2 regions of the Rhodoferax ferrireducens T118 genome follow, and region 1 is predicted to be linked to the other one. Evidence: riboswitches for the same ligand, from Rfam matches in the RefSeq annotation. Region 1 holds a riboswitch; the other holds the start of a gene.

The links. Region 1 has a riboswitch for S-adenosylhomocysteine ahead of RFER_RS02320 (vitamin B12 dependent-methionine synthase activation domain-containing protein). Riboswitches for the same ligand answer to the same signal wherever they lie in the genome.
Region 2: another riboswitch for S-adenosylhomocysteine. It lies ahead of ahcY (adenosylhomocysteinase); the one in region 1 lies ahead of RFER_RS02320 (vitamin B12 dependent-methionine synthase activation domain-containing protein).

The regions. Positions count from the first base shown of each region.
Region 1 covers NC_007908.1:474,011-477,419, reverse strand. Annotated here, with positions in the region: gene RFER_RS02320 (vitamin B12 dependent-methionine synthase activation domain-containing protein) at 1-1,833, opposite strand, end outside; S-adenosyl-L-homocysteine riboswitch at 1,857-1,927, opposite strand; gene RFER_RS24425 (PEP-CTERM sorting domain-containing protein) at 2,187-2,828, opposite strand; gene RFER_RS23880 (hypothetical protein) at 3,261-3,409, opposite strand, start outside.
Region 2 covers NC_007908.1:674,700-678,108, forward strand. Annotated here, with positions in the region: gene RFER_RS03240 (fumarylacetoacetate hydrolase family protein) at 1-293, opposite strand, end outside; gene RFER_RS03245 (thioredoxin family protein) at 540-1,046, opposite strand; S-adenosyl-L-homocysteine riboswitch at 1,288-1,402, shown strand; gene ahcY (adenosylhomocysteinase) at 1,476-2,936, shown strand; gene RFER_RS03255 (TlyA family RNA methyltransferase) at 2,973-3,409, shown strand, end outside.

The DNA.
Region 1 (3,409 bases):
GGCCAGCGGCCACAGCGGGATTTGCTTCTTGTTGGCGTGCTGCTGGCGCACGCGCTCGTAATCGGTGTTGAGCTCGGCCACAAAGCCGCTGGCGGCATCGCCCAACAGGTTTTGCACCACGCCCACGCTGCGCGAGGCATCGGGCACATAGACCACGGGGCCCGCGTAGTGGGGCGCCACCTTGACGGCAGTGTGGACCCGGCTGGTGGTGGCACCACCAATCAGCAGCGGGATTTTTTTGATGCGAAAGTAGTCGTCCTTCTGCATCTCGCCGGCCACATAGGCCATCTCTTCCAGGCTGGGCGTGATCAGTCCCGACAGGCCAATGATGTCCGCGCCCTCTACCTTGGCGCGCGCCAGAATCTCGTGACAGGGCACCATCACACCCATGTTGACCACGTCAAAGTTGTTGCACTGCAAGACCACGGTGACGATGTTTTTCCCAATGTCATGCACGTCGCCCTTGACGGTGGCGATGATGATCTTGCCTTTGGTCGCGACGTCGCGACCGGCCGCTTCATCGAGCCGCTTTTCTTCTTCAATGTAGGGAATCAAATGCGCCACGGCTTGCTTCATCACGCGTGCGCTTTTCACCACCTGCGGCAAGAACATCTTGCCCTGGCCAAACAGGTCGCCGACGATGCTCATGCCCGCCATCAGCGGGCCTTCAATCACATGCAGCGGCCGCCCGCCCTTGGCGAGGATGGCTTGGTAGGCTTCTTCGGTGTCAGGGACGATGAAATCGGTGATGCCGTGCACCATCGCGTGGGAGAGGCGCTGCTCCACGCTCACCGGGTGCTCCGGCGTGCCGCGCCATTCGAGCTTTTTGCTCTCGTCCTTGGCCCCGCTCTTGGCCGTTTCGGCAATCTCGACCAGGCGCTCACCCGCATCTGGCCTGCGGTTCAGCACCACGTCTTCCACGCGCTCGCGCAGCTCCGGCTCCAGGTCATCGTAGACGCCGACCATGCCGGCGTTGACGATGCCCATGTCCATGCCGGCCTTGATGGCGTGGTACAGAAACACGGTGTGAATCGCTTCGCGCACCGGGTCGTTGCCCCGGAAGCTGAAAGACACGTTGCTGACACCGCCAGACACCTTGGCACCGGGCAGATGCTGCTTGATCCAGCGCGTGGCGTTGATGAAATCGACCGCGTAGTTGTTGTGCTCTTCAATGCCGGTGGCGATGGCGAAGATGTTGGGATCGAAGATGATGTCTTCCGGCGGAAAACCCACCTCATCGACCAGGATGCGGTAGGCGCGCTCGCAAATGCCGATCTTGCGCTCGTAAGTGTCGGCTTGGCCCTGCTCGTCAAACGCCATCACCACGGCAGCGGCTCCGTAGCGGCGCAGCAGCTTGGCCTGATGTTTGAAAGCGTCCACGCCTTCTTTCATGCTGATGGAGTTGACCACCGGTTTGCCCTGCACGCAGCGCAGGCCGGCCTCGATGACACTCCATTTGCTGGAGTCAATCATGACCGGAACCCTTGAAATATCGGGCTCTGACGCTATCAAATTCAAGAATTTCACCATGGCCGCCTGGCTGTCGAGCATGGCCTCGTCCATGTTGATGTCGATGATCTGGGCGCCGTTCTCGACCTGCTGGCGCGCCACGCTCAGGGCCTGGTCAAACTCGCCGTTCAAAATCATGCGGGCAAAGGCCTTGGAGCCAGTCACATTGGTGCGCTCGCCGATGTTGACAAACGAAGCGATGGGGGACAGATCTTCTGCTCTGTCCCCGGCTGATGGGGAGGGTGCATCGGCTGACAGCGCAAGGCCAATCGTCAACGGCTCCAGGCCGGACAACTTCATGGAGGGGGCAATAATTTCGGACATGCAACTCACCTGTAGCTAAATGGATCAGGTGAGCGTCGTTGGGGTCATCCAAGCCTGACCGGCCATGTGGCCGACTGCAACGCTCCTTGGAAGAAATGAATTTTAAGGGCTAAGCAGTCCGGATATTGCAGCAGGGGTTTGTCGTCACGCTGCTCAGCCGCCCGCGCAATGTCAACGGACTCATGAAAGCCGTCACAGCAGTCATTGGAGTTGATGAAAAATTGACGGCCAATGACAGGATTTGGGTACTTGGGCCAAGCTCACGAAGCCAAACGCCCACGTTGCATGGAGGCGCGGGACCGGGCCATCCTTCGACAGCCCAGCCTGCGCGTCATAACGCGCCCTACATGGTTTTATATTTTGGCGCGGCGGCGTACAAAAGCCAGGCCAGCGAGCCCCAGGCCCAGCAGCGCAAGTGACATCGGTTCGGGAACCTGCGCGAATGTGGCGTCAACCTGCACGGCGGCACCGTGGTTGTAGCCCCACTGTAGATAGTTATCTATGGCGGTGAACGCAATGAGATTGTCGCCAATGACCAGGTGCGAGGTGATGTCAGCAAATGAGTTATTGGCAAATCCGTTGTGATCACTAACCACAAGGTTGCCGTTCACATAGATATCTCCGTCGTCGTCAAAGCCATTGTTGAGGACTGCAGACAAAGGAAGGGCGCTGAGATTAAAGATACCTCTGGCCCAAATCTGGGTCTCGCTCTGGGAAAATTGCCCGCCCCCACTCCAAATGACTTTCGCCACGTAACCTGGCCAAGGGGAAAGTTCAGTCGCGGATGCCCACCCAGAATCGTTGAAGATTGCATTGCCATTCCAGCCGCTTGGTCCGAGGTCGCCTGCCGTGACTTTCCAAGATGCATCTGTCGCCGTCAGCACAGTGGCCGAACTTGAAGGGGCGACACCCAGCAAGCCCAGGAATAGCGCCGCAACACAGCCCATTGTCTTCATACTGTGCGCGAAGGTGCACCTTGCGAAATTCAGCTTCATGATATTTCTCCAGAGAAAATGAAGAACAACAGCACATCTGCTATTCATTTAGCAATGCAGACCGCTGTCGCGTGTCGCAGGTGCATTTTCATCAACAAGCATAATTCTTGCCATCATTCGTAACCTGTTGATATTTGTTACTTATTTCCTCGTTTTGTTGTCAGTCTACAAGCGGGTGTAAATTTTCTCGACAGGATGCAAGCCGTATGGGGCGCAGAAATACGAAGGGTTGTCGGATGCCCGCCCGTGGCGGCGTGCGATAGGCGACCCGATCACCGTCAAAGGGTGGGCGTCGTACAACCCTAAGCGAAAGCGGCCATTGGAGCAAGTCGATCGACCTTCCTCGTGCCTGCCAACGTGGTGCTATCTGACGCTGCAACAGGCAGTTTGTTGCAGCAATGGAGTGAGGCTTGGGATTGCAGCCTGCGCCAGCTACGCGGAGATTCGACCGAAGGGGCGCGCGGACGAAGGATTACCGAAATGCACGCGCAGAAACGGCAGCGTGGCCTCAAGCACTTCCGGCGCGACCGGCGTTGTGGCGTTGTAGTCGAGGTAGATTAGCTGGTTCATTTGACCAGCCC
Region 2 (3,409 bases), 200 kb from region 1:
ACCTCGGCCTCCACGCCCAGCAGCAGCCCAGTCTTGCCCGCTGGGTTGATGGCCGCCGGGTCCAACGGCGCATGGCTGAATGGGCCAGATCGGGTGCTGCCGCCGGACTTCCAGTGCCGCACCAGCGGACCTTCGGCCCAGCCAAGTGCCGTGGCCACGCCGTCCTGAACCGCGTAGGCATCGGCCTCGCTGTGGACCGCGCCGACCCAGTCAGCGGCACATAGTCGCTGCCCGCTCAGGCGGGCTCGGGTGAGGGCCGTGATCAGTGTTTGGGTATCGGGGCGGATGGACATGGCGGTAGCGGGTGGCTTGACCAACCCATTATGCTGGCCCCTGACCGACAACAGTCCAAACTGTTCGCCCCAGACCAGTCAGCCCAGGCTGCAGGTAGAGGGCGGCATTCTGGTCACCATTTCAATGGTCTCGGCACCTGCGTTTTGATCTGCACTGCCGTCCGACAAAGCCAAAATTTCTACAGCGGCAATGAACACCCTCGGTTCTCGCGGGTTAATGGCTTGGCTCCTCGTGGCGTTCAATGTTCAATAGTGTTGCGCAGAAACGCTGGTCGCAGTGGCGTAGCGATTGAGAAATGCCATGACCCGGTCGGGATCGTAATTCTCGTCAGCTTCTTTTTCCGTTTCAGTTTCGAGTCCTTGAACGCCTTGGGCGTGCAGCAATTTTCCGGCTCCGTCCAAGACAAGCAAATACGGGTAACCTCGAATCTTGGGCCACCTGGAGAGTACGGCCGTGTTCTTGTTTTCGGGTGAATAGTTCACTTTGACCCACACGTAGTGACTGTCAATCAACGCCCTGATTTGCGGTTGTGAAGCAATAAGTCGATCAAGCATGCGGCACCACGCGCACCACTCCCCACCGACGTCGACCAATACGCGCCTGCCAGTGGCCTTTGCCAAGCTTTGGGCCGTCGCCACATCTTTGGCCGCATCCCGATGGGGGTCAAATTTGGTGGGGAGATCTTGCGCCACCACAAGCGAGGACAGCAGAGTCAACAGAAGACCAGTCAGAACGCGGGATAGGGTATTCATCAAGGGCACAGCGGAGTGTGAAGGCAGAATTGTCGGTCGCTTTTCAAGTCTTCGGCGCATGCCACGTGCGCCGGAGTTGATCTGTCACAACTAACATCCACCTGAATAGGAAGGCTCGCCGCATGGATGTCTTTCCTTCGCGGCGGTGCCTGGGTTCGGTCACATGGGCTTGGAGCGCCAGCATACAGGCCTTGGCGCATCGCCATGCAGCGATGCGGCCCGTAGCTCCGTATAATCGCCCTTTTCCGAGGAGCGTTGCAGCTCGATATCCTGGCCAGAAACCGGCAGGGGACGCGAGTGAGGCTCGGAGCACGCGGCCCTGATGGGGCTGCGACAGTCAACGGCGCTCACCCACTGGTCTGTGCGGTGAGCCTGTTTTTGGGGTTCGCGCGTGGCACAGTGGCATTCAACAATGTATGGAGCCATCTCATGAGTGCTGTTCTCAAACCCGCTGTTCTCAAGCCCAATGTCGATTACGTCATCGCCGATTTATCCCTGGCCGCCTGGGGCCGCAAAGAGTTGAACATTGCCCAGACCGAAATGCCCGGCCTGATGGCAATTCGCGAAGAATTTTCCAAGTCGCAGCCCTTGAAGGGCGCGCGCATCACCGGCTCGCTGCACATGACGATCCAGACCGCCGTGCTGATCGAAACCCTGCAAGCCCTGGGCGCGCAGGTGCGCTGGGCCTCGTGCAATATTTTTTCGACCCAAGACCATGCAGCGGCAGCGATTGCGGCCACGGGCACACCGGTGTTTGCAATCAAGGGCGAATCGCTGGCCGACTACTGGGACTACACGCACCGTATTTTTGAATTCGGTGGCAAGAAGGGCTCCGCGCTTGAGGGCCCGAACATGATTCTGGACGACGGCGGCGACGCCACGCTGCTGATGCACCTGGGTGCGCGTGCCGAGAAAGACATCAAGCTGCTGGCCAAACCCGGCAGCGAAGAAGAGGTCTGTTTATTTGCTGCCATCAAGGCCAAGCTCAAGGTCGACGCGACCTGGTACAGCCGCCGCCTGAAAAACATCGTTGGCGTGACCGAAGAGACCACCACCGGCGTGCACCGCCTCAACGACATGTCCGCCAAGGGCGAGTTGATGCTGCGCGCGATCAATGTCAACGACTCGGTCACCAAGAGCAAGTTTGACAACCTGTACGGTTGCCGCGAGTCGCTGGTGGATGGCATCAAGCGCGCCACCGACGTCATGATCGCCGGCAAAGTGGCATTGATCGCCGGCTATGGCGACGTCGGCAAGGGTTGTGCCCAGGCGATGCGCGCACTCTCGGCCCAAGTGTGGGTGACCGAGGTGGACCCGATCAACGCCTTGCAGGCGGCGATGGAAGGCTTCAAGGTCGTGACGATGGAGTACGCCGCTGACAAATGCGATATTTTTGTCACCTGCACCGGCAACCTGAACGTCATCACCTACAAGCACATGGCGGCCATGAAAGACCAGACCATCGTCTGCAACATCGGTCACTTTGACAATGAGATTGATGTGGCCTCGCTGGACAAGTGCAAGTGGGAAGAGATCAAGCCGCAGGTCGACCATGTGATCTTCCCGGCCAAGGGCAAGACACCGTCCAAGCGCATCATCCTGCTGGCCAAAGGCCGTCTGGTGAACCTGGGTTGCGGCACCGGTCACCCCAGCTTTGTGATGAGCTCCAGCTTTGCCAACCAGACCATCGCGCAGATCGAGTTGTTCACCAAGCCCAAGCAATACAAGGTCGGCAAGGTCTATGTGTTGCCCAAGCATCTGGACGAAAAAGTGGCGCGCCTGCACCTGGGCAAAGTCGGCGCCATGCTGTCTGAACTGACGGACGAACAAGCCGCCTATATTGGTGTCAGCAAAGCGGGCCCTTACAAGGCTGACAGCTACCGCTACTAAAGAACCGACCTCCTGACTGAATGACCACGACACATCATGCGTGCTGACCAATTACTCGTACAACGGCAACTTGCCAGCACCCGCTCGCAGGCCCAGCGCCTGATTGCCGATGGCGTGCAGTGGCTCAAGGGAACGGAGTGGAAGACTGTGACCAAAAACGGTGACGAAATTCCGCTGGAGGCTGAACTCAAGCTGCTCAACGACGCCGAGGCGCGCTACGTGTCGCGTGGCGGCCTCAAGCTGGAGGCCGCGCTCAAGCAGGTCGGCTTGTCCGTGACCGGACTGGCCTGCCTCGATGTGGGCCAGTCGACCGGCGGCTTTACCGACTGCTTGCTGCAGCACGGCGCCGCCTCGGTGGTCGGGGTGGACGTGGGCAGCGCCCAGTTGCACCCCAGCCTGCGCGAAGACCCGCGTGTGCTGTGTATTGAAAAGGTCAATGCGCGCGCCCTGGTCGCTGCAGATTTAATAGCTGC